One region of the Promicromonospora xylanilytica genome, then DNA from elsewhere that is predicted to be linked to it. Evidence: riboswitches for the same ligand, from Rfam matches in the RefSeq annotation. Region 1 holds a riboswitch; each other region holds the start of a gene.
What was found. A riboswitch is a leader RNA that binds a small molecule or an ion and turns the genes downstream of it on or off. The one in region 1 is predicted to bind thiamine pyrophosphate.
Positions count from the first base shown of each region.

Region 2: another riboswitch for thiamine pyrophosphate. It lies ahead of ACYVK7_RS03695 (thiamine ABC transporter substrate-binding protein); the one in region 1 lies ahead of thiO (glycine oxidase ThiO).
Region 3: another riboswitch for thiamine pyrophosphate. It lies ahead of thiD (bifunctional hydroxymethylpyrimidine kinase/phosphomethylpyrimidine kinase); the one in region 1 lies ahead of thiO (glycine oxidase ThiO).
Region 4: another riboswitch for thiamine pyrophosphate. It lies ahead of thiC (phosphomethylpyrimidine synthase ThiC); the one in region 1 lies ahead of thiO (glycine oxidase ThiO).

Region 1 is NZ_BAAGRP010000007.1:290,581-298,328, reverse strand. Features, by position in the region: gene ACYVK7_RS09140 (CARDB domain-containing protein) at 1-2,969, shown strand, start outside; gene thiE (thiamine phosphate synthase) at 3,405-4,055, opposite strand; TPP riboswitch at 4,134-4,236, shown strand; gene thiO (glycine oxidase ThiO) at 4,226-5,446, shown strand; gene thiS (sulfur carrier protein ThiS) at 5,463-5,741, shown strand; gene ACYVK7_RS09120 (thiazole synthase) at 5,744-6,598, shown strand; gene ACYVK7_RS09115 (ThiF family adenylyltransferase) at 6,613-7,748, shown strand, end outside.
Region 2 is NZ_BAAGRP010000003.1:17,006-24,753, forward strand. Features, by position in the region: gene ACYVK7_RS03670 (HAD-IIIA family hydrolase) at 1-101, opposite strand, end outside; gene ACYVK7_RS03675 (carbamoyltransferase family protein) at 98-1,771, opposite strand; gene ACYVK7_RS03680 (FAD-dependent oxidoreductase) at 1,914-3,341, opposite strand; gene ACYVK7_RS03685 (PAS and ANTAR domain-containing protein) at 3,530-4,303, shown strand; gene ACYVK7_RS03690 (DUF4235 domain-containing protein) at 4,343-4,624, opposite strand; TPP riboswitch at 4,662-4,766, shown strand; gene ACYVK7_RS03695 (thiamine ABC transporter substrate-binding protein) at 4,761-5,846, shown strand; gene ACYVK7_RS03700 (ABC transporter permease) at 5,822-7,519, shown strand; gene ACYVK7_RS03705 (ABC transporter ATP-binding protein) at 7,519-7,748, shown strand, end outside.
Region 3 is NZ_BAAGRP010000074.1:46,492-54,239, forward strand. Features, by position in the region: gene ACYVK7_RS23090 (TIR domain-containing protein) at 1-634, opposite strand, end outside; gene ACYVK7_RS23095 (RyR domain-containing protein) at 800-2,596, shown strand; gene dxr (1-deoxy-D-xylulose-5-phosphate reductoisomerase) at 2,609-3,778, shown strand; gene thiD (bifunctional hydroxymethylpyrimidine kinase/phosphomethylpyrimidine kinase) at 3,887-4,783, opposite strand; TPP riboswitch at 4,773-4,869, opposite strand; gene ACYVK7_RS23110 (TetR/AcrR family transcriptional regulator) at 4,877-5,458, opposite strand; gene ACYVK7_RS23115 (aldo/keto reductase) at 5,580-6,608, shown strand; gene ACYVK7_RS23120 (SDR family NAD(P)-dependent oxidoreductase) at 6,639-7,622, shown strand; gene ACYVK7_RS23125 (hypothetical protein) at 7,648-7,748, opposite strand, start outside.
Region 4 is NZ_BAAGRP010000075.1:385,062-392,809, forward strand. Features, by position in the region: gene ACYVK7_RS25890 (L,D-transpeptidase family protein) at 1-250, shown strand, start outside; gene ACYVK7_RS25895 (UDP-N-acetylmuramate dehydrogenase) at 274-1,488, opposite strand; gene ACYVK7_RS25900 (MFS transporter) at 1,647-2,891, opposite strand; gene ACYVK7_RS25905 (LacI family DNA-binding transcriptional regulator) at 2,998-4,119, shown strand; gene thiC (phosphomethylpyrimidine synthase ThiC) at 4,204-5,979, opposite strand; TPP riboswitch at 5,974-6,079, opposite strand; gene ACYVK7_RS25915 (C39 family peptidase) at 6,209-7,555, shown strand; gene ACYVK7_RS25920 (N-acetylmuramoyl-L-alanine amidase) at 7,661-7,748, opposite strand, start outside.

The DNA of each region.
Region 1 (7,748 bases):
AGGCCGACGAGATCCGGCTCGCGTTCAGCGCGAACACCGGCGCCGGCAACGGACAGGTCTCCGAGCTGCAGGTGTGGGGCACGCCCACGGGTGGCGGCGACCCGACCGACCCGCCCACCGACCCGCCGTCCGACCCGACCGGCACGAACTACGCACAGGACCGGCCGGCCGCGGCGTCGTCGACGGAGTGGACGTACGTCGCCGCGAACGCGGTGGACGGGCAGACCGGGACGTACTGGGAGGGCGGTGGCGGGCAGTACCCGTCGACCCTCGACGTCTCGCTGGCCGCGCCCACGCAGCTGAGCAGCGTGCGCGTGCGGCTCAACCCGGACAGCGCGTGGGGCCCGCGCACCCAGACGTTCTCGGTCTGGGGGCGGTCCGGCAGTGATCCGTGGCGAGAGCTCGACGACTCCGCGGCGCACGAGTTCGCCCCCGCGAGCGGCAACCTCGTGGAGATCCCCGTCGCGGGCACCGTCACCGACGTGCGCCTGCGCTTCACGGGCAACACCGGCGCCGGCAACGGCCAGGTCGCCGAGCTCGAGGTGTACGGCGAGCCCGCCCCGAACCCGAACCTCACCGTCACCGCGGTGACGACGTCCCCCGCCGAGCCCACGGCGACCACCCCGGTGACCGTCACGGCCACGGTCGAGAACACGGGCGACCGGGCGTCGTCCGGCACCACGCTGGATGCGAGGCTCGGCGGCAGCGCCGTCGGCTCGGCGGACGTCGCGGCCCTGCAGCCCGGCGCCAGCGCCCAGGTGGACGTCGAGGCGGGCACCCGCCCCGCCGGCGAGTACACGGTGGGCGCGGTCGTCGACCCGGCGGACACGGTCGCCGAGCAGGACGAGACCGACAACGCGTTCAACGCGGAGACACCGCTCGTCGTGGGCGAGGCGCCGGGGCCGGACCTGGAGGTCGTCTCCGTGTCCTCCGACCCGGCCAACCCCGCCGTCGGCGTGGACGTCGCCTTCACGGTCACGGTCCGCAACCGCGGGAACGAGCAGGTCCCGGCGGGTTCGGTGACCCGCGTCGTGGCCGGCTCGACCACCCTGGGCGGTACGACGCCGGCGGTGCCGGCCGGCGAGACCGTCACCGTCACCCCGGACGGCACGTGGACCGCGGTGAACGGCGGCTCCACGGTGACGGCGACGGCCGACGCGACCGACGTCGTCGACGAGACGAACGAGGACAACAACACCGGCAAGCTCTCGGTGACCGTCGGGCGCGGCGCCGCCGTGCCGTACACCACCTACGAGGCCGAGGACGGCCGGTACACCGGCACGCTCCTGGAGGCCGACCCGCTGCGCACCTTCGGCCACACCAACTTCGCCACCGAGTCGTCGGGCCGCGAGTCCGTGCGGCTGAACAGCACCGGCCAGCACGTCGAGCTCACGTCCACGAACGAGACGAACTCGATAGTCGTGCGCAACTCGATCCCCGACGCGCCCGGAGGCGGTGGACAGGAGAAGACGATCAGCCTGTACGCCGACGGCGAGTTCGTGCAGAAGCTGACCCTCTCGTCGAGGCACTCCTGGCTGTACGGGACGACGGACTCGCCCGAAGGGCTGACCAACACCCCCGGCGGCGACGCCCGCCGGCTCTTCGACGAGTCGCACGCCCTGCTCGGCCGCTCGTTCCCCGCGGGCACCGTGTTCCGCCTCCAGCGCGACGCCGACGACGACGCGGAGTTCTACATCATCGACCTGGTCGAGCTCGAGCAGGTCGCCCCGCCCGCGGCCAAGCCCGCGCAGTGCACGTCCATCACCGAGTACGGCGCCGTGCCTGACGACGGCGTCGACGACTCGACAGCCATCCAGGCCGCCGTGACGGCGGACCAGGAGGGCGAGATCGACTGCGTCTGGATCCCCGCCGGTCAGTGGCGGCAGGAGCAGAAGATCCTCACCGACGACCCGCTGAACCGCGGCAACCACAACCAGGTCGGGATCAGCGACACCACGATCCGCGGCGCCGGCATGTGGCACTCCCAGCTCTACAGCCTGATCCAGCCCCAGGACGCCGACGGCATCAACCACCCGCACGAGGGCAACTTCGGGTTCGACATCGACGACAACGTCCAGATCTCCGACCTCGCGATCTTCGGTTCCGGACGCATCCGCGGCGGTGACGGCGACGCCGAGGGCGGTGTGGCGCTCAACGGGCGGTTCGGCCAGAACACGAAGATCAGCGACGTGTGGATCGAGCACGCCAACGTCGGGGTGTGGGTCGGGCGCGACTACTCGAACATCCCCGACTTGTGGGGCCCGGCCGACGGCCTGGAGCTCAGCGGCATGCGCATCCGCAACACCTACGCGGACGGCGTCAACTTCAGCAACGGCACCCGGAACTCCAGCGTGCTCAACTCCTCGCTGCGCAACACCGGCGACGACGCCCTCGCGGTCTGGGCCAACCCGTACGTCAAGGACCCGGCGGTCGACATCGGCCACGACAACACGTTCCGCAACAACACCGTCCAGCTCCCGTGGCGTGCCAACGGCATCGCGATCTACGGCGGCTACGACAACAGCATCGAGAACAACCTGATCTCCGACACGATGAACTACCCGGGCATCATGCTGGCCACCGACCACAGCCCGCTGCCGTTCTCCGGCACGACGCTCATCGCCAACAACGGCCTCTACCGCACCGGCGGGGCCTTCTGGAACGAGGACCAGGAGTTCGGTGCGATCACGCTGTTCCCCCAGACGCACGACATCGTCGGCGTCACCATCCGCGACACGGACATCATCGACTCCACCTACGACGGCATCCAGTTCAAGAACGGCGGCGGGAACATGCCCGACGTGCACATCACGAACGTACGGATCGACAAGTCCAACAACGGTTCCGGCATCCTCGCGATGGGCGGCGCTCGCGGCAACGCGATCCTGTCCGACGTGACCGTCACCAACTCCGGTGAGGGGGACATCGAGAAGGAGCCGGGTTCGACGTTCGTCTTCACCGGCGAGTAGGCGGAAGGCGGCCCCGCTGCCGAAACGGGGGCCGGTGCCGGCATCCGACGGGATGCCGGCACCGGCGGTGTTGAGCCGCAGGTTGTTGGGTTGCTGGTGGTGTCGAGCCGCAAGGTGCTGGTTGCCGGTCGTGCCGAGCCGCAAGTTGCTAGTCGTTGGTCGTGCCGAGCCGCAAGTCATGTGTCGATCAGAGCCCTGATCGACCATGATCATTCGGTTCGGCGTCGTGGTGGAAGCGGGGCTTGCGGTTCGACGTTCGTCAGGTCACTGGATGACCGTTAGCTCGCGGTTAGACGTCCGTCAGGCCACCGGACGACCGTTAACTTGCGGCTCGACACGGTCTCGCGCCGACCCCGCGCACGGCCGCGGCCGACCCCCACGCCGCCCCCACGCCGCCCCCACGCCGACCCCACGCCGACCCCCAGCCCCGCCCGCTCAGCTCCCCACGCGCTCCGTCACCCGGCGCCGCAGCTCGGCCGCGGCGGCGCGCGGGTCGGCCGCCCGGGTGATCGCGCGGACGACGACGACGCGCCGTGCCCCGGCGTCGAGCACCTGGTCGAGCCGGGCGGTGTCGATCCCGCCGATGGCGAACCAGGGCGTGGCCGGCTCCCGGCCGGCGACGTCACGCAGCAGGTCGAGGCCGACGGCGGCACGGCCGGGCTTGGTCGGCGTCGCCCACAGTGGTCCGACGCAGAAGTAGTCGACGCGCGCATCGGCCTCGGCGGCCAGCGCCTGGTCCAGGGAGTGGGTCGAGCGGCCGAGCACGGGACCGTCGCCGAGCAGGGCCCGCACCGCGTGCGGCGGGAGGTCGTCCTGCCCCATGTGCACGACCGGCGCACCGGTCAGTCCCGCGATGTCGGCCCGGTCGTTGACGGCCCAGAGGGCGCCGTGCTCGGCGGCCACCCGCGCGACGAGGGTGTGCAGCTCGACCTCGCGGGCGGCGTCCAGGGACTTGTCCCGGAGCTGGACGACGTCGACGCCGCCCTCCAGCGCCGCGTGCAGGAACGGTTCGAGGTCTTTCGTGTCCTCGCGGGCGTCCGTGCACAGGTAGAGGCGGGCGTCGGCGAGCCGGGTTCGGGGGTCCACGAGCGCGAGTCTAGGCAGACGCCGGACCCCGCCGGACGTCCCGTCCTTGTCCGGGCACCTCACGGGCGGGGATAAGGTTGTCGGGTGCACGGGAGCCCCGCTCGGGGCTGAGAGGGCGTGAGCGCCGACCGTCGAACCTGATCTGGGTCATGCCAGCGAAGGGAGAACATGTGAGCAGTCGTGCGTGCGACGTCCTCGTCATCGGCGGGGGGATCATCGGCCTGACCGCGGCCTGGCGGGCGCTGGAGGCCGGCGCGAGCGTCGTCGTGCTGGACCCGTCGCCCGGCGACGGCGCCACCCACGCCGCCGCGGGCATGCTCGCGCCCGTCATGGAGGCGGGCTTCGGGGAGGCCGGTCAGGCCCGGCTGGGCACCGCCTCGCTCGCCCTCTGGCCGGAGTTCTCCGCCGCGCTCGAGCGCGCCGCGGGGCTGCCACCGGGCGCCGTCGGGCTCGACACGACCGGCACGCTCGCCGTGGCGTACGACAGCGACGACCTGGTCGCGCTGCGCCGGATGCTCGCCCTGCACCGCGAGTGGGGCCTCGGCTCGGCCGAGATCACGCCCGACGAGGCGCGGCACCGCGAGCCCGCCCTCGGGCAGCGGCTCGCGGGCGCGGCGTGGGTACCCTGCGACCACCGGGTCGATCCCCGAGCGGTGCACGGGGCGCTGACCGCCGTCGTCGCGGCGCGCGGGACCGTCGTGCGCCGCGCCGCGGTCTCGCTGACCCGGGCGGACGGAGTGGCGGACGGCGCGGTGGTCGGCGCGGTCGACGAGGCCGGTGCCGGGTACGTGGCCGGGACGGTGGTCCTGGCCGCCGGTCACGCCAGCGGCACCCTGTTCGCGGGCGCGCCCACCCGGCCGGCCCCTGGGACGACGCTGCGCCTCGACGCCGCCGCCGACCGCGCACCGGCGGTGGTGGTGCGCGGCACCGTCCAGGGCCGCCCGATCTACGTGGTGCCCCGCGCGGCGCGCCCCGACGGGCTGCGCCGGCTGGTCGTCGGTGCGACGTCGGACGAGCGCGAGGACGACCACCTGACCCGCGCGGGCGACGTCTTCGCCCTGCTGCGTGACGCCCGCGCGCTGCTGCCCGGGCTCGACGACGCCGTGCTCCTGGAGGCCACCACCCGGTCCCGGCCCGCCAGCCCCGACAACGCGCCGCTGCTGGGCCGGGCGGCCGACGGGCTCTGCCTCGCCACCGGGCACCACCGCAACGGCATCCTGCTCACGCCGCTGACGGCCGTCGCCGTGGACCAGGCGCTGGGCGTGGCCCCGTCCAGCGCGCGGGCCGCGGACGCCGTCGAAGCCGCCAACCGGTACGCCGACCCGTACAGGTTCACCGAGACGTACAGGTCCGCCGACACGTACAGCACGACCCGAGGAAGCACAGCATGACCCGAGGAGGCACCGCATGACCACCGCCCCGTCCACGCCGCACCGCGAGAGCCCCGAGCCGCACACCGGCTCGGCCGGCACCGCCGTCGTCAACGGTGAGCCGTACCCGCTCGACGCCCCGGTGCCCGTCGCCGACCTGGTCGCCCGGCTCCTGCCCGGCCTCGTGGTCGACGGCGCACCGCAGGGGGTGGCCGTCGCGCTGGACGACGCCGTCGTGCCGCGCGGTGCCTGGAGCACCACCACCGTCCGGCCCGGCGACCGCGTCGAGGTCGTCACCGCGGTCCAGGGAGGCTGAACATGCAGGACACACCGAGCCAGGACACACCGAGCCAGGACGCACCACTCACCATCGCCGGCACGACGCTGAGCTCGCGGCTGGTCATGGGCACCGGGGGAGCGGCGAGCCTGCTCGCCCTGGAGGACGCGCTCGTCGCGTCGGGCACCGAGCTGACGACTGTCGCCATGCGGCGCGTGTCCCGGCCTCGGCCGTCGGGTGACCCGGCCGGCGCGGGGGACCCGTCGATCTGGGGTCTGCTCGCCCGCCTGGGCATCCGCGCCCTGCCGAACACCGCCGGCTGCTTCTCCGTGCGGGAGGCGGTGCTCACCGCCCAGCTCGCGCGGGAGGCGTGCGAGACCGACTGGATCAAGCTGGAGGTCATCGCCGACGACGTGACGCTGCTGCCCGACGCGATCGGCCTGGTCGAGGCGGCCAAGGTCCTGGTCGACGACGGCTTCACCGTGCTGCCGTACACGAACGACGACCCGATCGTCGCGCGCCGCCTCCAGGACGTGGGCTGCGCGGCGGTCATGCCGCTGGGCTCGCCCATCGGCTCGGGGCTCGGCATCGCCAACCCGCGCAACATCGAGGCGATCGCGGCGGCGTCGGCGGTGCCGGTGATCCTGGACGCGGGCATCGGCACCGCGTCGGACGCCGCGCTGGCGATGGAGCTCGGGTGCGACGGCGTGCTGCTCGCCACGGCCGTCACCCGCGCCGCCGACCCGGTGCGCATGGCCCGCGCCATGCGGCTCGCCGTCGAGGCGGGGCACGACGCCGCGCACGCCGGCCGGCCGCCACGCAGGGAGCGGGCGCTGGCGTCGTCGCCGGCCGACGGCCTCGTGCGCGTCGGTGACAACCTGGACCTCGCGCTGTGACCGCGGCTGGAACTGTGACCGCGCTGCCACCGCTCGTCGAGCCGGGCCGGGAGCTAGGCCGCGACGAGCTGGCGCGGTACGCCCGGCACCTCGTGCTGCCCGGCGTGGGCCCGGACGGGCAGCGCCGGCTCGCGAACGCGCGCGTGCTGGTGGTGGGCGCGGGTGGGCTCGGCAGCCCGGTGCTGCTCTACCTCGCCGCCGCGGGCGTCGGCACGCTGGGGATCGTCGACGACGACGTGGTCGAGGCGTCCAACCTCCAGCGCCAGGTGATCCACGGGGTCTCGGACGTCGGTGTGGCGAAGACGGCGTCGGCGCGCGCGGCGGTCGCCGAGATCAACCCGCACGTCGAGGTGGTGGAGCACCGCGCACGGCTGACGACGGCCAACGTGCTCGACGTGCTCTCCGGCTACGACCTGGTGCTGGACGGGACCGACGCCTTCGCCACCCGCTACCTCGTCTCCGACGCCGCCGAGGTGCTGGGCATCCCGTGCGTCTGGGGCGCGATCTACCGGTTCACCGGGCAGGTGGCCACGTTCTGGGGTGCGCCGCCCGCCGGTGTCGAGGGAGTCACCTACCGGGACGTGTTCCCGGCCCCACCGCCGCCCGGCGCCTCGCCCGACTGCGCGGCGGGCGGCGTGCTCGGCGCGATGTGCGGCACCGTCGGCTCGGTCATGGCGACCGAGGCGATCAAGCTGGTCACCGGGGCCGGCGAGAGCCTGCTCGGGCGGCTCGCCGTGTACGACGCGCTGGCCCTGACCTGGCGGCAGCTCTCCGTGGCCCGCGATCCCGCGAGGGAGCCGGTCACGGAGCTGCTGACCGGCACCGGCGACGCCGACCCGTACGTGGCGTTCTGCGGGCTGCCGCCGTCGGACGGTGCGACGGTCACCGTGGCGGAGCTGGCCGCGCTGCGCGCGGACGGCTCCGCGCCGGTGGTGCTCGACGTGCGCGAGCCGTGGGAGGTCGAGATCGCGGCCCTGCCCGGTGCGAGAGTGGTTCCGTCCGGGGCCTTCGAGGGTGACGACTCCGCCGTGGCGGTGGCCGACGTCGCTGCCTGGGCGGCGGGCCGCCCGGTGCACGTGCTGTGCAAGTCCGGGGGCCGATCACTGGCCGTGGCGCGGCGGCTGCGCGAGGCGGAGGTCGACGCCCGGTC
Region 2 (7,748 bases), on a different contig from region 1:
GGCCGCGGGCCGCCTGCGCAGGCGGTGCGCAGGGAGTCGAGCAGCGCCGGCAGCTCCGGGCGGCCCACGGTCGGGACCACTACCGAGAAGGACGCGGTCACGTGGCACCTCCGGACGGCCGCGCGGCCGTGAACACGTCCGCTCTCCGGACCAGGTGCGGTCCGAGCACCAGGAGGTCGACGGGCGCGGAGCCGAAGAGCTCGAGCGCGTCACGAGGGCTGTCCACCATGGGGCGGCCGGCGGTGTTGAGGCTCGTGTTGACCACGACGGGCAGGCCGGTGCGGCTCCGGAACGCCCGGAGCATCGCCTGGAGCCGGGGCTGCGTGCCGTCCACGGTCTGGATCCGGGCCGTGCCGTCGACGTGCACCGTCGCGGGGATCCGGTCCCGCCAGCCCGGGGCCACGTCGTGGACGAACAGCATGTACGGGCTGGGTATCGGGCCGCCGGAGAAGATGTCCGCCGCGTCCTCGAGGAGCACCATGGGGGCGACCGGCCGGAACTGTTCCCGGCCCTTGACCACGTTGAGCCGTTCGGTGTTCGACCGTGGGCCGGGGTTGGCGAGCAGCGAGCGCTGCCCGAGCGCGCGCGGCCCGAACTCGGACCGGCCGTCGAACCAGGCCACCATCCCGTCGTCGGCGAGGACCGCGGCTACGCGGTCGGGGAGGTCGGCGGGGGTCGTGAACGGCACGCCGGCGGTGCGCAGCGCGGCGGCCAGCTCGTCGTCGGACCACGAGCGGCCCAGCGCGGCGGACGCCATGGGCACGGTGCGCACGCCCGCCTCGGCCGTGAGCTGCAGGGCGGCGCCGAGCGCGGTGCCGGAGTCGCCGGCGGCCGGCTGGACCCAGACGTGCTCGAACGGGGTCTCACGCCACAGCCGGGAGTTGGCCACGCAGTTCAGCGCGGTGCCGCCCGCCATGGTCAGCGCGCTGTCGCCGGTCCGCTCGTGCAGCGCCGTGGCCAGCTCCACGAGGAGCTCCTCCAGGCGCACCTGGACGGAGGCCGCGAGGTCGGCCTGGTCGGGCGGCAGGCCGCCCGAACCGGTCGGCTCCCGCAGCGTGCCGGGCGTCGCCGGCTGCGTCCAGCGCGACCAGTCGGGGGCCTCGGCCACGAACCCGCCGTCCGGCGTGGTACGCAGCAGCTCCCGCAGCTCGGGCAGGAACCGTGGGCGGCCGTACGACGCGAGCGCCATCACCTTGTACTCGTCGCTGGACCGCAGAAAGCCGAGGTGCTCGGTGAGGGACTCGTAGACAAGACCGAGGGAGTGCGGCAGCTCCTGGCTCGCCAGCACCTCCAGCCGGCCGTCGGTGTACCGGCCCGCGAGGTAGGAGGAGCGCTCGCCGCGGCCGTCGAGCGACATGACGCTGCACGTGCGGTACGGGGAGGCGAGCGCGGCCGACGCGGCGTGGGCGACCTCGTGGGGCACGAAGCGCACGGTGGCCGGGTCGAGCCCGGGGAGCGCCGTGGCGATGAACTGGGGCGCCCGTTCGGCGTACTGGCGCCGGAGCCAGTCCCACGGGTCGGGCAGCCCCATCTCGTCGGCCGGCTTGGCGAGCGCCGGGTCGAACGAGTACGCGACCGCGTCCAGGTCGTTCGGTGCCAGCCCTGCGGTGTCGAGGCACCAGCGCATCGACTGTTCCGGTAGCTCCCAGGCCGCGAACGGGACGGGCCGCTTGCCGTGCTTGCGCCGGCTGAACCGTTCCTCCTCGGCCGCGGCGAGCACGTGGCCGTCCACGACGAGTGCTGCCGACGGATCGTGAAAGAGGGCGTTCACGCCGAGAACTCGCACAGTGACCTCCACGGATGGTCGTCACCGGGCTTCTTCCGGTTCCTCTACGTTCGCTGCCCCCCGGAGCACTCGCATCTCGAACCGTCGCCCCGCGTGACATTCGCCGTCGGAGGTATGTTCCTGCAGGTCAGCGCCGTGCGAGGTCCTCCGTCGCCGGTCCTTCGAGCAGGGTCCCGTCCGCGGCGAAGCGGGATCCGTGCACGGGGCAGTCCCACGACTGCTCCTGGTCGTTCCACCGCACGACGCCGCCGAGGTGCGGGCAGGTCCTGGACACGTGCACGGTGCCCGGCCGTCCGCCCGAGGGGCGGGTGGTGGCACAGGCCCAGCCGGCGGTCTGCTCGCCGAAGGTGGCAGCGGTGCGGGTCGTCGGCCGGGGCGGCCGGGCCAGCGGTTCGAGCGTCGGGCCCCACTCGACGGGTTCGCCGAGGAGCCGGCCGGCGAGCGCCAGCCCGGCGGCGGCGGCGTTGGTGAGGCCCCACTTGGCGTACCCCGTCGCGACGAGCACGCGGTCGTCGCCGGGCAGCACGGGACCGACGAGCGGCAGGCCGGTGTCGCTGCTGTAGTCCTGGGCCGCCCACGCGTGCCGAGGGGCACCGACCGGGAGGTGGGCGCGGGTCCACTCGTCGAGTGCGGCCAGCCGCCGGTCGGGTCGGGCTTCCCTGCCGACGGTGTAACCCTCGCCGCCGACCATGAGCAGGCCGTCGGCCAGGCGCAGGGAGCGCACGGGCGACCCCGCCGTGATGGACATGGTGTCGGCGAAGCCGGGCGGCAGCGCTCCGGGGTCCGCGACGTCCCAGGTGGTGAGCAGGCTCCGGCCGGCCTCCAGCCGGAGGAACAGGCCGCCCAGGCGGCCGGGCGGGACTCCGGTGGCGAGCACCACGCGGTCGGCCAGCACGGTGCCACGGTTGGTGCGCAGCGCGACGCCCGAACGGAGCCTGCGCACCTGCCGGACCCGGACGCCGTCGTGCACCGGTACCCCACGGGACCGCAGGCGGGCGCTGAGTGCCGAGAGCATGCGCAGCGGGTCGACCTGGCCCTGGCCGGGCAGCCGCACCGCACCGTAGGTCTTCGTGGGGTAGGGCGGGTCTTCCTCCCACTGCGCGCCGGCGACCCCCTGGCGGGCACAGGTCGCGAGCACGGCGTCGACGTCGGCCACCTGCTCCGGCGCGGTGGCCACGGTCAGGTCGTCGCGGTTGTCGACGGGCACGTGGAGGTCCTCGAGGGTGCGGCGCAGCCACCCCAGGCCCGCGAAGCCGGCCGCGAGGTAGTCCCGTACGACCTCGTCGCCGTACCGCGCGACGCGCGCGAGCCGGGTGCCCTGCAGCACCGAGAGCTTGCCGGTCGAGCGGGCGGTGGTGGTGGACCTGGCGGTGCCGGCGTGGAGCACCACGACGTCCGCTCCGCCGTCGGCGAGCAGCTGGGCCGTCACGACGCCCGTGAGGCCGGCACCGACCACCACGACGTCGGCGCGCAGCGGGCCGGGGGCCAGGAGGTTCGGCGCGTCCTCGACCGCGGGGCCCGGTGCCGCCGTCACGTCATGGGGAGTCTCGCTCACGGTGCACCTCCGGTGCCGGTGGTCGGTCGCTGCGGGCGACTTCAGGCTGGCACGAGGCCTGGGCACTCGCAGCGCGCCAGGGACGGCGGGAGGCTCGCCCGGGCTGTCGAAGACGGTGAACCGCTCTACAATCGATGGCGCGGAGTCATGAAGCGGCTCCCGGTCCACACCGGATCTGGGAGGTTGAGATGGCCTCATTCCCACAGCCAGCACTCAGTGTTGTGGACGGCGCCGGAGGAGATGCCGCGACACCGTCCCCGAGCTTCTCGGCGGGCGATCTGGCACACGCCCTGGGCCTCGGTACCAATCTGCTGGTCGGCCGGTTTCGCGTCGACCTCACGTCAGGCGGCTGGTGGTGGTCCGACGAGATCTACACCATGCACGGGTGGAAGCGGCACGAGGTGGAACCATGCCTCGAGGCGCTGCGCTCGAGAAAGCATCCTGACGACCGGAGCCGGATCGTCCGCGCCGCCGCCGAGGCGCTGCGGCTCGGCCGGCCGTTCGCGTGCTCGCACCGGATCGTCGACCGCAAGGGCCGTACGCGTTCGGTGGTCGTCATCGGTCAGGGCGTGCGGGGTGGCCCGGACCGGTCACCGGAGCTGGTCGGATACGTCGTCGACGCCACGCCGGTCCAGAAGGAGGTGCTGACCCGGCGGTCGGAGGGCGTGGTGACACGGGCCTTCGTCAGCCAGGCCGTGATCGAGCAGGCCAAGGGAGTGATCATGGCGGTTCGCGGAGTCGACGAGGAGACGGCCGGTCACCTGCTGCTCGACGTCGCGAGCAGGGTGAGCATCCCGCTGCGGCTGGCGGCGGACCAGGTCATGACCAGGCTGCGCACCGAGGGTCAGACCGGCATCACGCAGGCGGCGCTGACCCGCGCGCTCGACGGCGTGGAGCCGGTGGGCAGGCCGCGCGGGCACGACCCGCTGCTCACCCGGCGGCCACGCACGGCGGCGCGCTGAGCGCTGCCACCGGCAGGACCGGCCTCGGGGCTGGACCGGCTAGTGCGCCGAGCGGCGGGCGGCGATCCGCAGGGCGGCCTTCGACGCCCCCTTCGCCGCCAGGCGCTTGGCGAACACCGCTGTTCCCGCGGCGACCGCCGCGAACACGGTGGCCTGCACCAGGTCCAGCTCCGGGTCGTCCGGCTTGTTGGGCGCGTCGTTGCCCGTCACGCCCTTCCAGATCATGCTGACCGCCTTCTGCGCGGCCCAGCCGGCCGCGAGCGTCAGGGCGAGCGTGCCGACCTTCTCGGCGAGTGTCTGTTCCGTCTCAATCTGGGCCACCTTCACACCGTAGCGCCCGAAGGGCCAGTAGGCTGCCTGGAAACGACAGGGGAGCGCCCGACAGCGCTGAGAGTGCGGACCACCGCAGACCCTTGAACCTGATCCGGGTCACACCGGCGGAGGAAGTCGAGGCATGATGTTGCGTCTTTCCGGTGCCCACGGGGGCACCGTCCACGCTGGACCGATCGCCGGAGCGCTCTCGGTGGCGTTCCTGCTCACCGGTTGCGGCGGCTCCGGGCCCGGCAGCTCCGAGACCGGCGCGGGCGACCCGTCGGCGTCCGGCACCGTGACTCTCGTGACCCACGACTCCTGGGCCCTCGACGAGCAGCTCGTCGAGCGGTTCGAGGAGGAGTCGGGGATGACCCTCGAGGTCAGCGCGGCGGGCGACGCCGGGACGCTGGTGAACCAGCTCGTGCTCACCAAGGACGCCCCGCTGGGCGACGCCGTGTTCGGCATCGACAACTCGTTCGCCTCCCGCGCGCTGGAGCAGGGCGTCGTCGCGGAGTACGCGCCTCCGGGCCTCCCGGACGGCGCCGAGCAGCTCGGTGGAGCACTCACGCCGGTCGACCAGGGCGACGTCTGCGTGAACGTCGACGAGGCCTGGTTCGAGAAGTCCGGCCTCGAGGTGCCGAGGACGCTGGACGATCTGGCCGACCCCGCGTACCGGGACCTGCTCGTGGTGACCAACCCGGCGACGTCGTCCCCGGGGCTCGCGTTCCTGCTGGCGACGATCGGCGCGTTCGGCGAGGACGGGTTCGAGGACTACTGGGCATCGCTCGCGGACAACGGCGTCAAGGTCGCCGACTCGTGGGAGGACGCGTACTACGTGGACTTCTCGGGTGCCGGCGAGGGCGGAGAACGCCCCCTCGCGCTGTCGTACGCGACGTCGCCGGCGTTCACCGTGAGCGAGGACGGGTCTCGGTCGACCACGAGCGCCCTGCTCGAGACCTGCTTCCGCCAGGTCGAGTACGCGGGCGTGCTCGCCGGCTCCGACAACCCCGAGGGTGCGCAGGAGCTGGTCGACTTCCTGCTGACCGAGGACGTCCAGGCCGCGCTGCCCGAGTCGATGTACATGTACCCGGCGGACCCCTCGGTGCAGCTGCCCGCCGACTGGCAGAAGTTCGCACCCCAGGCCGAGAAGCCGTACGAGGTGGAGCCCACCGAGGTGAGCGAGCACCGCGACGAGTGGATCGAGCGGTGGACCGAGACAGTGCTCGGCTGAGCCGGCGGGGAACCGCGCCGCTGCTGTGGGCGGCAGCGGTCGCCGTCCCGCTCGGATTCCTCGCGATCTTCTTCGCCTGGCCCGTGGCCGCGCTCGTGGTCCGCGGCTTCGTGCCCGAAGGCGCGGTCGACCTCAGCGGCTTCACCGAGGTGCTCCAGCGCCCGCGCACCTGGCGGCTCGTCGGGTTCACGCTGACCCAGGCCGTGCTCGGCACCGCCTTCTCCGTGCTGCTCGGCCTGCCGCTCGCCTACCTGCTCTACCGGCGCTCGTTCCCCGGCCGCAGCCTGGTGCGCGGGCTCGTCACCGTGCCGTTCGTGCTGCCGGCCGTCGTGGTCGGCGTCGCGTTCCGCACCCTGTTCGCGCCCGGCGGCGCCCTCGGGTTCCTCGGGCTGGAGGAATCCCTGGCGGGGATCGTCATCGCCCTCGTCTTCTTCAACGTGTCGGTGGTGGTGCGCACCGTCGGCGGGCTGTGGGAGCGACTCGACCCCCGGACCGAGCAGGCCGCCGCGTCGCTCGGGGCCGGACCCGCACGGGTGTTCCGGACGGTGACGCTGCCGTCGCTGGCGCCCGCCGTCGCGTCGGCGGCCTCCGTCGTGTTCCTGTTCTGCGCCACGGCGTTCGGCGTGGTCTTGGTGCTCGGCGGCGCGCGCTACGGGACCATCGAGACCGAGATCTGGACCCGAACCACCCAGTTCCTGGACCTGCGGTCCGCCTCGGTGCTCTCGATCATGCAGCTCGTGGTCATCACCGCGGCCCTCGCCGTCTCCGCCCGGGCGCGCCGCCGACGTGAGGCGGCACTGCGGCTCGTCTCCTCGCGCGGTGCGGCCCGGCCCCTGTCGTGGCGGTCGCCGCAGGACGTCGCGACGGCACTGGTGGGCGCCGCGATCGTCGCAGGGCTCATCGTGCTGCCCCTCGCCGGGCTGGTGACCCGTTCGTTCCGCGAGCCCGACGGGACGTGGGGGCCCGGCAACTACGTCGCCCTCGGCACCACCGGCGAACGGAACGCACTGGTCGTGACCGTCTGGGAGGCCACGGCGACGTCGCTGCGGATCGCGCTCACCGCGACGGTCATCTCCCTCGTCGTCGGGGGGCTCGTGGCGCTCGTGGTGTCCCGCAGGCCACGTTCCGTCGGCGCACGCCGCGCCGTCGGGACGCTCGACGCGCTGTTCATGCTCCCGCTCGGGGTGTCCGCCGTGACCGTCGGCTTCGGGTTCCTCGTCACCATGGACCAGCCGGTGCTCGGCGTCGACCTACGGACCTCCGGGCTGCTCGTCCCTGTGGCGCAGGCCGTCGTCGCCGTACCGCTCGTCGTGCGCACCGTGCTGCCGGTGCTCCGGGCGATCGACCCCCGGCTGCGCGAGGTCGCCGCGGTGCTCGGCTCCGGACCGGGCCGCGTGCTGCGCACCGTGGACCTGCCGATCGCCCTGCGCTCGGTCGGGCTTGCCACCGGGTTCGCGTTCGCCGTGTCGCTCGGCGAGTTCGGCGCCACGTCGTTTCTCGCGCGGCCCGACGGCGCCACCCTGCCGGTCGTGATCTACCGCCTCATCGGGCGGCCCGGCGCCGAGAACTACGGGATGGCGCTCGCGGCGTCGGTGGTGCTCGCCGTGCTGACCGCGACAGTGATGATGGTGGCCGAGCGGCTGCGCGACGAGCGCGCCGGAGGGGAGTTCTGATGGCGGGGCTGGAGGTCCGGGACGTCTCGGTCCGGTACGGGGGCGCCGGCGGCGTCACGGCGGTGGACCGGGTGTCGCTGACCGTCGAGCCCGGCGAGGTCGTGGCGCTGCTCGGCCCCAGCGGGTGCGGCAAGTCGTCGCTGCTGCGCGCGGTGGCCGGGCTGGAGCCGCTGTCGGGGGGCCACGTCGTCTACGACGGCGAGGACCTCACCGGTGTGCCGGTGCACAG
Region 3 (7,748 bases), on a different contig from region 1:
GTCCCCGCATGCTCGCCGAGCTCTGGCGGGCGATGTGGGAGCTCAGGATCTCCTCGGTGCTGACGTCGGGCCCGCGCAGCGGGGCGACGAGCTCGGCGAGCGCCGTGGGACGGTCCGGGTGGTGCCGCCAGAACCGGCGCTGGCGCAACCGCGTCAGGTCGGTCCACTTGGGCTCGTGGTCGAGACCCGCCGCGAGCGGCGCGGGCAGTGCGGTGCTGCTGATGGTGTCGATCTCGTTCGCCGTCTGGTCCCAGACGATCCTGCCGCTGGTCATCGCGATCAGCAGCGTGTCGATCCCGCGGTGCTCCAGCCACCACTCCACCTCCTTGGCCACGTACTTGGAGCTCGCGGCGCCCTCGGAGGCGAACAGGATGAAGTACTCGGAGTCCTCGAGATTGCGTTCGATCGCGCCCCACAGGCTGGAGTTGTTCGCCAGCCCGGTCCGGTCGAGAAAGATGTTGAGGTCGGGCACGTCGTCGCGCTTGTCGAAGTCGAGCAGCTGCTGGTGGAACTCCGGCGCGAACTCGCCGTCGGAGTCGCGGCTGTACGACAGGAAGGCGTCGTACCGGAAGCCCCGCGGGCCACGGCGCGCTCTACCGGCAGGGCGCAGGGCACGTCCTGTCCGGTTGGTCATCCTCGTACCCGCGTCCCTTCCTCGGCGAAGGTGGTGAACCGGAGAAACGTATCCCCGGGTGGGTCGTGTCGCCGCAGGTCAGACGCTAACGACCTTTAGGGTGCATTGCACGGTTATGCGTGGGCGCGAGTCGGACGTCGCGAGCCGCACGAGGAAGGGCACGACATGGCACCGGAGCTGGTGGTCCCCCGCGGCGGCTCCCGCAGGCCGTTGGCACGCCGGTCCTGGGTCCGCGCCGGCTTCGCCGCGCTGTTCGGGGTCGCCTTCGGTCTGGGGCTGTGGGGCTTCTGGCTCTACCGCGCCTCCCCGGACTTCGCCTGGGGCACCACCGTGTGGGACGTCGTCTACTACACCGTGCAGCTCTTCGTGCTCGGCGCCGAGGCCACGAACGAGGGCGGCGACCTGCCCTGGCAGCTCCAGGTCGCGCGCTTCCTCGCGCCGGTCGCCACCGGCTCCGCCGTGTTCGAGGCCGTGCGCTCCTTGTTCGCCGACCAGTTCACGCTGATGCGCACCCGCCGCATGCGCGGCCACGCGATAGTGGTCGGCCGCACGCCCGCCGCCGGCGTCATCGCCGAGGCGCTCGCGGCCCGGGGAGCGCTCGTGGCGCGGACCGCCACCGGCGACGCCGAGTCGCTGCGCAACGCGGGGGTGGCCGGTGCTGCGGTGCTGTACGCCTGCGAGAGCGAGGACGACGAGCCCGGCGTCAACGTGCTCACCGTCGCGGTGGCCAATCGTGCGGAACGGGCCCCCGACGTGCCCGGACTGCGGCTGAACGCGCACGTCAGCGATCCCGAGCTCGCGCTCGCCCTCCAGGCCCGCCACCTGAGCCACCCCCAGCCCGGGGTGGACTTCTTCACGCTGGGCGAGCTGGTCGCCCGCTCCCTGGCCCGGCGCGACCAGACGGCCGCCCGCGGCGACGCCCCACATATCTCGGTGGTCGGGCACGGGACGTTCGGCCGTGCGCTCGTCGTCGCCTTCGCCCGCCTGCGGAGCGTCGAGATCGCGTCCGGCGGAGAGCCGCTCACCGTGACCCTGGTCGGGCCCGGCGCGCAGGATGCCGCCCGCACCCTGCGGACCCGCTGGCCCAGCGTGCGCTCGGCGTGCCGGCTCGTCCCGGTGGAGACGTTCGCCGAGGTGCGCGCCCTCGGCACGCCCCAGCGCGTCTACGTGTGCCACGACGACGACGGCGATGCGCTCCGCAACGCCCTCCGCGACAGCGACCTCTGGCGGGCCGGCGAGGGCGCGGTGGTGCTCCGGCTCAACCGGCTCGCGGGGCTGGGCGGGCTGTTCGGCACCCACGACGGCGCGATCCTCGACGACCTCGGCGGGCGGCTCGACGTCGTCGAACCGGGCTCGCTGCTGCGCAAGGCGACCGCGCCCGGCGCGCTGGTGCACGACGACGTCTACGACCTGATGGCCGTCTCCGCGCACCTGACCTACCTGCGCAACCAGCGGGCGCGCGGCGTGGCCTGGGAGAGCAGCCCCGCCATGGTCTCCTGGGCCGACCTGTCCGACGACCTGCGCGCCGCGAACCGCGCCCAGGTGCGCGCCATCCCGGACCGGCTGCGCCAGATGGGCTGCACCGTCGCGCCCGCCGGCGACACCGAGCACGGCCGCATCCCCGAACCCATGGTGGACGCGCGGGCTGTTGACGAGCACGACCGCTGGATGGCGGACAAGCTCGCCGACGGCTGGTCCTACGCTCCCGAGCGCGACGACGCCCGCCGCCTGCACCCGGACCTGCGTCCCTGGGCCGACCTGTCGGAGGCGGACCGCGAGAAGGACCGGGCGGCGATCCGCGCGATCCCGGTGATCCTCGCGGACTTCGGCCTGCACGTGGTCCCGCTCGCCGAGGACGCCGGCTTCGAGGCCGCCGACGCCCCCGTGCCCGACCCGCGCGGAGTGGTCCGCGGCTGGCGGATGTTCGGCAGGGGCCGTGCCGAGCAGCCGGGCGAGGGCTGACAGGATGTGCCCATGCGAAGCGTCACCCTCCTCGGCTCAACGGGTTCCATCGGCACACAGGCCATCGACGTCATCGGGCGCAACCCCGACCGGTTCCGGGTGGACGCATTGTCCGCGGGGGGCTCGGACCTGCCGGCGCTCGCCCGCCAGGCCGCGGACCTCGGCGTCCGCGCCGTCGCCGTGGCCGACGCCGCCGCACGCCCCGCACTGACCACCCTGCTCGGCGAGGCGGGGGCCGACGGCGTCGAGGTGCTCGCCGGACCCGACGCCGCGACCGAGCTCGCCGGCCGGGGGAGCGACGTGGTGCTCAACGGCATCACCGGGTCGGTCGGCCTGCGACCCACTCTCGCCGCGCTCGCCGCCGGCTCGACGCTGGCGCTCGCGAACAAGGAGTCGCTCGTGGTCGGTGGCGCGCTGGTCAAGGCGGCCGTGCGGCACGAGGGGCAGATCGTGCCGGTCGACTCGGAGCACTCCGCCATCGCGCAGTCGCTGCGCTCGGGCGCGCCGTCGGAGGTGCGCAGGCTGGTCGTGACGGCCAGCGGCGGGCCGTTTCGTGGCATGTCGCGGGCGGAGCTGCGCGACGTCACGCCCGCACAGGCTCTGCGGCACCCCAACTTCGCCATGGGGCGTGTGGTCACCACCAACTCGGCGACCCTGGTGAACAAGGGCCTCGAGGTGATCGAGGCGCACCTGCTCTTCGACCTGCCGTTCAGCGCCATCGACGTCGTGGTGCACCCGCAGCAGATGATCCACTCGATGGTCGAGTTCGCCGACGGCTCCACCATCGCGCAGGCCGGCCCGCCGCGGATGCTCGTGCCCATCGCGCTCGGCCTGTCCTGGCCCGACCGCCTGCCGGACGTCGACGTGGCGATCGACTGGACGAAGGCCGCCACGTGGGAGTTCCTGCCCCTGGACGACGACGCCTTCCCCGCCGTCCGCCTGGCCCGCCAGGTGGGCGAGGCCGCCGGCACCCACCCGGCCGTCTACAACGCCGCGAACGAGGTGTGCGTGGACGCGTTCCACGACGGCGCCATCGGGTTCCTCGACATCGTCGACACGGTGGCTGCCGTCGTGGAGCAGCACGCGACGACGGCCGCGGGCGACGCGGGCTCGGTCGAGGGCGTCCTGGAGGCGGACGCGTGGGCGCGCCGGCGCGCGGGGGAGATCCTCACGTCGGCCTGACGCGGCCGTCCTGCCACGCCATCTTCCGCAGGCCACGCCATCTTCTGCGTCCGAGGCGGTCAGCCGCGGATCATGGCGTGGCCCGCAGATCATGGCGTGCGCGGCCGGTCAGGCGCTCCGGTCCGCGAAGCCGTGGTCGACCGGGCCGTGCCCGCTCCACGGTCCGGGCGCCGTGCCGGTGCCGCCGATCACCAGGTCGTCCGCCGCCCGCAGCGCACCGGTCAGGTAGTCCTTGGCGGCGCGCACCGCCGGTTCCCAGCCGTCGTGCCGCGGGCGCAGCACGGCGCACGCCGAGCTGAGCGTGCAGCCCGTGCCGTGCGTGTTCCGGGTGGGCACCCGCGGGGCCGTCAGCGCGACCACGTCCGGCCCGGGACCGGCGAGCTGGTCCACCGACTCGGCCGAGACGAGGTGCCCGCCCTTGACCAGGGCGTACCGCGGCCCGAGCTTCAGCAGCGTGCGGGCCTGGTCGGCGGCCTCCACGGCGTCCCGCGCCTTCTCGACGCCGAGCAGCACGGCGGCCTCGGGCAGGTTCGGCGTGACGAGGTCGGCCAGGGGGAGCAGCTCGTCGCGCAGCACCGCCTCGGCGTCGGGTTCGAGCAGCCGGTGGCCCGAGGTCGAGACCATCACCGGGTCGAGCACCACGTACGGCGCGGGGCCGGCGGACCGCAGCGCGCGCAGGGTCGCCGCGATCGCCCGGCCGACGGCGGCGTCCGACGTCATGCCGATCTTCACCGCGTCCACCGCCACGTCGGCGAACAGCGTCTCGAGCTGCGCCGTGACCATGTCGCCGGGTACGGGCAGCACCCGGGTCACACCGGTCGTGGACTGTGCCGTCAGGCCCGTGAGCACCGCGCAGCCGTAGCCACCCAGGGCCGCGAAGGTCTTCAGGTCGGCCTGGACGCCGGCTCCGCCCGAGGGGTCGGAACCGGCGATCGTCAGCGCCACGACGGGGTGGCCGGGCGCACGGGTGCGCACGACGGAGGGCAGGGCAGGATCGGGACCCATGAGGCGTTCCTTCGCTAGAATTACCTAGAGCAGGTTCACGGGTGCATCTCAGCCGGGCTCTCGCCCTGGCGCCCCGCGCCATGTCGGTCCACCTTAGACCGGTCGTGCCCCGTGCTGAAGTCCGTCGACCAGCAGGTCGAGCATGCGGCGGCCGTGGTCCGGCCCCTCGTCCGCCATGGGCAGGGACAGCTTCGAGACGGCGTACAGCAGGTCCTTGGGGCTGGCCACGGCGCGCACGGCGCCCGCTTCGACCGCGGCGTCGAGCAGCGAGCCGAGCGCGGGGCCCAGCCGCCCGAGGAAGTAGGCGGGCAGGGCGTCGAAGGCGCTGTCGCCCGAGTGGAGGGCCGAGGCGAGCCCGCGCTTCGTGGCCAGGAACTCCGTGTACCGGTGGAGCCACCGCTCGAGCGCCTCGACCGGCGCGTACTGCTCGGCGAGGACGGGGGCGGCGTCGGCGCAGGCGTCGACCTCGTGCTGGAACACGGCCTTGACCAGGTCGGAGCGCTTGGGGAAGTGCCGGTACAGCGTGCCGACGCCGACGCCGGCCAGGTCGGCGATCTCCTTCGCCGGCGCATCGACGCCCGACGTGCCGAAGACGGCCTTTGCTGCGTCGAGCAGGGCGTCGACGTTGCGTTGCGCGTCGGCGCGCAGTGCGCGCGGCGCTGTGTTCTGGGTCACTTCGCTCCCATCCCTTGCTATCCGGAATGCCTTTCCATATAGTTCTGGAAGAGCGTTCCACTTAGTTCCGAGACTACGGCATCGACGGTGCGCTCACCAGACCATGACCCCAGGAGGACGCATGCAGTACCGCAACCTCGGGCGGACCGGCATCAAGGTCAGCCCCTACGCACTCGGCGCGATGATGTTCGGCGCGGTCGGGAACGCCGACCACGACGACTCCGTCAAGATCATCCACCGGGCCCTCGACGCCGGGATCAACTTCATCGACACGGCCGACGCGTACTCGCACGGCGAGTCCGAGGAGATCGTGGGCAAGGCGCTCAAGGGCCGCCGCGACGACGTGGTGCTCGCCACCAAGGTGCACCTGCCGATGAGCGACGACCCCAACCACCGCGGCAACTCCCGCCGCTGGATCATCGCCGAGGTCGAGAACTCCCTGCGGCGGCTCGGCACCGACCACATCGACCTCTACCAGATCCACCGCCCGGACCCCGAGACGGACGTCGAGGACACGCTGGCGGCGCTGACGTACCTGATCAACTCGGGCAAGGTGCGTGCCATCGGATCGTCGTCCATGCCCGCCGCCGACATCGTCGAGGCGCAGTGGGTCGCCGAGCGGCGCGGGCTGGAGCGCTTCCGGTCCGAGCAGCCGCCGTACTCCATCCTCAACCGGGGGATCGAGCGCGACGTGCTCCCGGTCGCCCAGCAGCACGGCATGGGCACCCTCGTCTGGAGCCCGCTGGCCGGCGGCCTGCTCACCGGCCGGTACCGCAAGGGGCAGGCCAACGACACGCACCGCGCCCGGTACGGGTTCGAGCACCTGCGTGACGAGCATCGCCTCGACGTCGTCGAGCAGCTCGTCCCCGTCGCCCAGGACGCGGGGGTGCCCCTGAACCACCTCGCCATGGCGTTCGCCATCGCCCACCCGGGCGTGACGTCCGCGATCATCGGCCCCCGCACCATGGAACACCTCGACAGTGCGCTCGCGGGCGTCGACGTGGCCCTGACCGACGAGATCCTCGACCGGATCGACGAGATCGTCCCGCCGGGCACCGACGTCGGCCGCCTCGACATGGCCTACGACCCGCCCGCCATCCAGCAGGCCCCGCTGCGCCGTCGGCCCGCCGACCAGCGTGCCGCGGCCTGACCAGCACGCCATCGCACGGGAGGAACTTTCATGACACACGAGCAACGGCCCATCGGAACCGGGTTCACGGCGGCCTCGACGGTCGAGGACGTGCTGGCCGGCATCGATCTGACCGGCAAGAACGTGATCGTCACCGGCGGTCACTCAGGACTGGGCCTGGTAGCGACCCGGGCGCTGAGCGGCGTCGGCGCCTCGGTCGTCGTCGGCTCGCGCGACACGGAGCGTGCCGCGGCGGCGGTAGCGGGCATCGAGCGGGTGGAGGTCAGCCGGCTCGACCTCCTGGACCCGGGGTCGATCGACGCGTTCGTCGCGCGCTACCTCGCCTCGGGGCGCCCGCTGCACATCCTGATCAACAACGCCGGCTATCCGGCCCCGGCCGAGATCGTGCGGGACGCCCGCGGCTACGAGGCGCAGTTCGCGACCAACCACCTGGGCCACTTCCAGCTCACCCTCGGCCTGCGCCCCGCGCTGCGTGCCGCGGGTGGCGCACGGGTGGTCAACACGACGTCCGGGGCTCAGCGGATGTCCGACATCCTCTGGGACGACCCGAACTTCACGGGCGGCGGCTATGCCCCGGGCCTCGCCTACGCCCAGTCCAAGACAGCCAACGTGCTGTTCACGGTGGAGCTGGACCGGCGCTGGTCCGGAGAAGGGATCCGTGCCTTCGCCGCCCACCCGGGGGTGATCGCCACGACGTCGTTCAACAGCGCGGTGGGCGTCGAGGAGCAGCGTGCCCAGGGCCTGATCGACGACGCCGGCCGGCCGGTCATCGACCCCGAGCGCGGCAAGAAGACCGAGGCCCAGGGCGCCGCGACCATCGTGTTCGGGGCGACCAGCCCGCTGCTGGCGGGCATCGGGGGGCTCTACCTGAACAACAGCGACGTCTCGCAGCTCGACGACGACCAGCCGCCGCCCACGCCGGAGGAGATCACGGCCGACGTCGTGTCGCACTCGATCGACCCGGCGTCCGCACGGCGGTTGTGGGAGCTGAGCGAGCGGCTGCTGGCCGGGTAGTGGGCGTGGGCTGGGGCCGTGCTGCTTACCGCCCCCTCGTCCAGTTGAACACCGCGATACCCGTCACCAGGGCCCCCACCGTGACCAGGGCCGTCGCGGCGACCGCCTGGATGCCGTTGAGCAGCC
Region 4 (7,748 bases), on a different contig from region 1:
CTACACGGCGTACACGCCGCGGGGGTCGTTCGCGGTGTACCGCGAGGTGAACGGGATGCACTCGTCGTCGCTCGAGCTGGGCGACATGTGGCGGCCCAAGTTCTTCACGGGCGGCATCGCGGTGCACGGGTCGTCGTCGGTCCCCGCGTTCCCGGCGTCGCACGGGTGCGTGCGCGTGTCGAACAGCGCGATGGACTGGATCTGGGACACGTGGGGCGCGCCGTCGGGCACGCCGGTCGTCGTCTACTAGGGCTGCCCGCCAGGGGGCGCCGGTCAGAGGGAGACGCCCACCAGGACGGTCTCCGGGACGAGCGTTACCCCGAAGCGGTCACGGACCCCGTCGCGCACGGCGCGGGCCAGGGCGATGACGTCCTCGGCCCGCGCACCCCCGCGGTTGGTCATCGCGAGCGTGTGCTTGGTCGACAGCCGTGCCGGGCTGCGCTCGCCCGCGAGCCCGAACCCCTTGCCGAAGCCCGCGTGCTCGATGAGCCAGGCGGCGCTGGTCTTGACGAGCGCCGGGTCGATGGCGCCGAGGCTCGGGCCGGTGCTCGTCTCGGGCGTCGAGGAGCGAACCGGGTAGCGGGGAGCGTCCTCCGGCAGGTGCGCCAGGTGCTCGACAGGGATCACGGGATTGGTGAAGAACGAGCCCGAGTTCCAGCGGTCGTGGTCCGGTGCGGCGTCGAGAGCCGGCTGGTCGAGCAGCATCCCTTTGCCGCCGCGCAGCCCCAGCACCGTCTCGCGGACCTCCTTCATCGGGGCGCGGTGGCCCACCTCGACGCCGAGACGCCGCGCCAGCTCCCCGTAGCCGACGGGCGCGGAGAGCGTGCCGAGCCGGAACTGGAACTGGACGTTCAGCACCACGTAGCGCGGCGACGGGTACCAGGGGGCCAGCGGGTCGCCGCCGTCATCCCACGAAGTGCCCTCGCGCCCCTCGCTGTGCATCGAGCGCTTGAGGAGCGACGTGCGGTACCCGAAGTCGAGCTGGCCGACGGAGAACGTACGCACCCGTCGCTCGGCCCGGTCCCAGGTGCGTACGAGCGAGACCACGCCGGAGAGCTCCTGGCCGTACGCGCCGATGTTCTGCACCGGGGCCGCTCCGACCGTGCCGGGGATGCCGGACAGCGACTCGATGCCGACCCAGCCGTCGGAGACGGCACGCTCCACGAGCTCGTCCCAGTTCTGCCCGGCCGGCGCGCTCACCACGGCGCCGCCGCAGGAGTCGTCCGACTCGACGGTGATGCCGGTGCGGCTGTCCCGTACGACGACACCGTCGAAACCCTCGTCAGCCACGAGCAGGTTGGAGCCGCCACCCACGACCAGCAGCGGCACACCGTCGTCGTCCGCGGTGCTCACCGCCTCGATCAGTGCAGCCTCTTCCTCTGCCTCCACGAACGAGGCTGCCGGGCCACCCACGCGGAGTGTGGTGAGGTCGGCGAGGCTGGGGGCCACCGCTTGCGCCTGGACGGTGTCTGCCGGGTATGGGCTCACCGTGCAAGCCTATCTACCTGACGCGTTGGATTTGTGCACATCTTCGACATGCCGTGGGTGATGTCTGCCAATTCTGGAACCTTTTGGTGCCCACGGACGTGTGCATTGCTCGCCCTCACGGCCCAGTCGCTGGGCACCGTGCATCTCGCCGCCCTGCACTACCTCTTCACACCGGCAGCCGTCGGCAACGGACGCACCGAACGCGCCACCAGCAGGCCCAGCACCATCGGGACCAGCAGCACGAGCACCGCGAGGCGGTAGCCCGTCGAGTGGGCGACGAACCCGATCAGCGGCGGGCCCACGAAGAACGCCGTGTACGCGATGGTCGAGACCGCGGCCACCCGCATCGCGGCGCGGCGCGGCTCGTCCGACGCGGCGCTCATGCCCATCGGGAACCCCATCGCCGCGCCGAGGCCCCACAGGCCTACCCCGACCAGGGCCACCCACAGCACGGGGACCAGCGAGAACGTGAGCACGCCGACGAACGCCAGCAGGGCGGACAGCACCAGCACCGGCACCCGCCCGAACCGGTCGATGGCGCGCGTGCCGGCGAGCCGCGCCGTCGTCATGGCGGTGAGGAAGACGGCCAGGCCAACCGCCCCCATACCGTCGGACGTGCCGAAGCCGTCCACGACCGCGAGGCTGACCCAGTCGTTGGCCACTCCCTCGGTGAGCGCCGCGGCGAGCACGACCAGCCCGATCGCGAGGGTGCGCGGCTCGCGCCAGGCGGCGAGCAGCCCCCGGACGCCCGACGTCGGCGGCGTCACCTCTCCCGGGTCGGCGCCGTCCGCGCTGCCGGCGTCACCGACGGGCACGCCGTGCGGCACCGCGGCGGAGACCACGCTCGGCGAGAAGTAGCGGACGGAGACCAGCACCGACACGAGGGCGACCAGCCCGGCCGTCACGATGTGCCAGACGACCGGCACGCCCACCGTGGCCACCAGGGCACCGATACCCGCGCCGAGCACCGTGCCGAACGAGAACCCGGCGTGGAACACCGGCATGACCGCACGGCCGAGACGCTGCTCCACGGCGGCGCCCTCGAGGTTCATCGCGGCGTCCCAGACCCCGGCGCCCACGCCGAAGAGGATCAGGCCGAGGCGCACCGCGAGGTGCGCGTCCGTCACCACGCCGTACCCGGCGACGGCCAGCCCCACGACCAGGACCCCCGCGAAGGTGACTACTGTCCGAGAGGTCCCGAAACGCTCCGCGACCAGGCCGGAGAGCGGGATCGCTGCGACCGAGCCGATGGACCCGGTCAGGAGCAGGAGGCCCATCTCCTGCTCGGAGAAGGACAAGCCGTCGCGCACCGCCGGAAGGCGCGACGCCCAGCTCGCGAACGCGAACCCACTGGCAGCAAAGACGACGAAGACCGCACGAGCGGCGGCGTGTGCAGTAGGCACTGGACTCCTTGGTGCGATTGAATCTCCCGACCGTAGGCCACAACCTGGGATCAGCCCAGCAGATTCCTCCCTGCACCGCCCGTGCCCGATCGAGAGAAGGACCGCGATGAGCCGCCAGACCGTACGACCGACCCTCGCGAAGGTCGCCGAGCTGGCAGGTGTCTCCGTCTCCACCGCATCGCTCGCGTTCTCCGGCGCGGGGCCCATCACGCCGGAGACGCGGGAGAAGGTGCTGGCCGCCGCCCGTGAGCTCGAGTACTCCGGCCCGAACCCCCTGGGCCGGCAGCTCAGGTCGGGTCGTTCAGGGATCGTCGGCGTCGTGATCGGCGACCAGCTGGGCCGGTCGTTCAGGGACCCTGTCTCCACCCAGGTGCTGCACGGCCTGGTCTCGGCGATCGGCGAGCAGGGCCTCGGCGTGCTGCTCGTCCCCGGGATGCCGCAGGGCGCCACGGCACAGTCCGTCGGGCTCGCTGCCGAGGCCGGGCTGCCGCCCGCCGTCGACCCGCTCGTCGAGGCCGCCGCCATGGACGTGGCCGTGCTCGTCTGGGGGACCCTCAAGGACGACCCCAACCTCGCCGCCCTGCAGCGGCGGGGCGTCCCGGTCGTGATCGGCGAGGGCCAGCACGTGCCCGGCGTGCCCGTCGTCGGCGTCGACGACCGGCAGGGTTCCGCCGAGGCGGTGCGGCACCTGGTCGAGCTGGGGCACACGCGCATCGCGGAGATCGCGCTGCCGTTCGGCAGGGACGAGCGGTCGGGGCTCGTCGACGCCGACCGGCTCGCCATCGTGGAGCGCACGCCCACCCGTAACCGCCTGGCCGGAGTGCGGGACGTCATCGAGCCGGTCATGTCGTGGGAGACGCCCGCCTCGCTCGTGGAACACGGACGCGACGCCGCCACCGAGATCCTGTCCGAGTGGGCGCCCGCCCGGGACCGCCCGACGGCGATCGTCGCCCACTCCGACCTGCTCGCCGCCGGCGCGGTGATCGCCGCTCGCGAGCTGGGCCTGCGCGTGCCCGAGGACGTGTCGGTCGCAGGGTTCGACGGGCTCGACCTGCCGTGGCTCTCTCCCGACCTGCTCACCAGCGTGCACCAGCCGCTCGTCGAGAAGGGTCGTGCGCTCGGCCTGGCCGTCATCGCGCTGCTCGCCGGTGAGGAGCCGGAGTCGGTGGTGCTCCCGGTCAGCCTGGTCGAGGGGACGACGACAGGCCCGGTCCCCCACTTGACCTGACCCGCCCCGCCCAACCCGTTGAGTGCTGGATCTTCGCCCCATCCGGGCGGTGGACGGGGCGAAGATCCAGCACTCAACGGAGGGTCAGGGGCGGAGGGTGGGGGTCGGGAGGTAGATGTCGCCGCCCGACTCGCGGAACTCCGCCGACTTCTGGGCCATGCCGTCCGCTACCGCCGCGTCCGCGAGCGCCGCCTGGGCCTGCACGCCGCCGAACTCGTCCCGGATGTCCTGCGAGATGCGCATCGAGCAGAACTTGGGCCCGCACATCGAGCAGAAGTGCGCGGTCTTCGCTGCCTCGGCCGGCAGGGTCTCGTCGTGGTACGCCTCGGCGAGCTCCGGGTCGAGCGAGAGATTGAACTGGTCGCGCCAGCGGAACTCGAAGCGGGCCTTGGACAGGGCGTCGTCCCGGTCGCGCGCGCCCTGGTGCCCTTTGGCGACGTCGGCGGCGTGCGCGGCGATCTTGTAGGTGACGACGCCGGTGCGCACGTCGTCGCGGTCCGGCAGGCCGAGGTGCTCCTTGGGCGTGACGTAGCAGAGCATCGCCGTGCCGTACCGGGCGATCTCGGTCGCGCCGATGGCGGAGGTGATGTGGTCGTAGCCGGGCGCGATGTCGGTCACGAGCGGGCCGAGCGTGTAGAAGGGGGCGCCTTCGCAGAGCTCCTGCTGTCGTTCCACGTTCTCGCGGACGAGGTGGAACGGGACGTGCCCCGGACCTTCGACCATGACCTGGACGTCGTGCTCCCAGGCTCGCTTGGTCAGCTCGGCGAGCGTGTCGAGCTCGGCGAACTGGGCCTCGTCGTTCGCGTCGGCGAGCGAGCCGGGCCGCAGCCCGTCGCCCAGGGAGAACGCGACGTCGTAGGCCGCGAAGATCTCGCAGAGCTCGTCGAAGTGGGTGTAGAGGAAGTTCTCCTGGTGGTGGGCGAGGCACCAGCCCGCGAGGATCGACCCGCCGCGGCTCACGATCCCCGTCACGCGGTCGGCCGTGAGCGGCACGTACCGCAGCAGCACGCCGGCGTGCACGGTCATGTAGTCGACGCCCTGCTCGCACTGTTCGATCACCGTGTCGCGGTAGACCTCCCAGGTGAGCGCGCTCGCGTCGCCGTTGACCTTCTCCAGCGCCTGGTAGATGGGCACGGTGCCGATGGGGACGGGCGAGTTGCGCAGCAGCCACTCGCGGGTGGTGTGGATGTCGTCGCCGGTGGACAGGTCCATGACGGTGTCGGCGCCCCACTTGGTGGCCCACTCGAGCTTTTCCACCTCCTCGGCGATCGAGCTGTGGACGGCCGAGTTGCCGATGTTCGCGTTGACCTTCACCAGGAACGCCTTGCCGATGATCATCGGCTCGGACTCCGGGTGGTTCACGTTGTTCGGGATGATCGCCCGGCCGGCGGCTACCTCGCTGCGCACCAGCTCGACGTCGCAGCCCTCGCGTACCGCGACGAACCGCATCTCCGGGGTGATCACGCCCTGGCGTGCGTAGTGCATCTGGGTGACGGTCCGCCCGGGGAGCGCGCGGCGCGGCCTGCGCCGTTCGCCCTGCCATTCCTGCGAGGCTGCGCCCCGGCGCACGGCGCCCCTGCCGTCGTCCGTCAGCGCCCGACGGCGGCCGTCGTACTCCTGCGTGTCTCCTCGCGCCACGACCCAGGGTTCTCGGGCCGGAGCGAGACCGCGCACCGGGTCGGAACCGGGCCCCTGGGTGCGGTAGACCCGCACCGGTTCGTTCGGGGTGCCGTCGGGCGAGGGGGCCAGTGCGATCTCGGTGACCGGCACACGCAGGCCGTCCTCTTCGTGCGGTGTGCTGTGCCCGCCGTCGTGCTCGTGCTCGTACGCGAGCGTGCGGGACTGGGTGTTCTCCATCATGAGACTCCTGCTTCCTACGCCGGTGTTAACCGGACAGGTTCAACGGTCCCGGGCCGTCCAGCCCGATCTCAGCCCCTGCGCGAGGCACCCGTGGGATCGCGATGACGTTAGCACCATGACGGCTGTCAGATCACCTGGGGGCAGAACCCTTCTGTCCCGGCCTCGGGTCTGGTAAAGAAGGTCAACGGCCCACTCCATCCCGTTGTGGGCCCGGGACATGGAGGCAGGCATGTCGATCCGAGAGAAGCTGCGGACGAGGGCGTTCGCGCTGGCAGCGACGGGAGCGCTCGTGGTGCAGGCAGGAATCGTGGCGAGTGCGGTGCCGGCGACGGGCGCGCCCGAGGCAGGCACGACGGCGTCGGACAACCAGATCACGCTGACCACCTGGGACGGGTACCACGAGCTGCGCGCGGGCGAGTCGGAGAACCTGCGGCCGGGCGCCAGGGGCGGGCTCGTGCTGCGGGGCGCCGGTGACACCGTCGAGTACACCGATCCGTTCGGCGACGGCACGCCGGTCAGCTACGAGACGGGCCGGTGGACCTCGCCGGTCGTCGAGACCGGGTACCCGGTCGACGAGTCGGTCAGCTCGTGGAACGCCGTCACGCCGACGGGCACCTGGGTGGAGATCGAGTTCCGCGGGCGCAAGGCCGACGGGACGTGGACCAAGTGGTTCGTGATGAGCCGCTGGGCGTCCGGCGACGAGTTCGCGCCCGCCGACGGCGAGGTCGGCGACATCCACCGCACCTCGGTGAACGGCCAGACCGACGACGACGCGTACCTCTTCACCGATACCTACGTGGCGAAGTCCGGCCACGAACCGGTCGCCTTCCAGACCCGGGCCACGCTGTACCGGCCGGAGGGCACGCGGGTCTCCCCGCGGCTGGACATGGTGACCACCATGACCAACGAGTACCTGCCCGACTCGCACTACCCGGGCACCACCGAGTTCACGCTCGGCCGCGCGGTCGAGCTCGACGTGCCGCGGTACAGCCAGAACATCCACCGCGGCGAGTACCCCGAGTTCGGGGGCGGCGGTCAGGTGTGGTGCTCGCCGACGTCGTCCACGATGGTGCTGTACTCCTACGGCCGGGAGGTCCCGCCGGAGGAGCTGGAGGGGATCGAGGCGCCGAACGGTGACCCGCAGGTCGACTACGCCGCCATGCACACGTGGGACTACGCGTACGAGGGCGCGGGCAACTGGCCGTTCAACGCCGCGTACGCGAGCACGTTCGGCCTGGACTCGTTCGTGACCCGGCTGCGCTCCCTCGCGGAGGCCGAGCGGTTCATCGAGGCCGGCATCCCGCTCATCCTCTCGATCAACTTCGAGGAGGAGGAGATGCCGGAGGCCGGCTACGGCACGAACGGGCACATCGTCACGCTGATCGGGTTCACCGCGGAGGGCGACCCGATCATCAACGACCCGAACAAGGCCAGCAACGAGGCGGTGCGCTCGGTGTACACGCGGGAGAACTTCGAGCGCGTGTGGCAGACGTCGACCGACGGCATCACGTACGTCTACCACCCGCACGACGTGAAGCTCCCCCGCAACGTCCCGGGGGTCACGCCCAACTGGTAGCCGCCCCTCGCCGAGGTAGTCGGTTGGCGAGGTAGTCATCCAGCGCCTGCTGGATGACTACCTCGCTGGATGACTACCTCGCCAACCGACTACCTCGCCAAATGACTACTTCGGCGAGATGGGCTTCGGTGGGGACGTGTACGTCGCCGGCGTGTGGCCCGGGGCCGACGCCGTGACCTCGACCGTGAGCTCG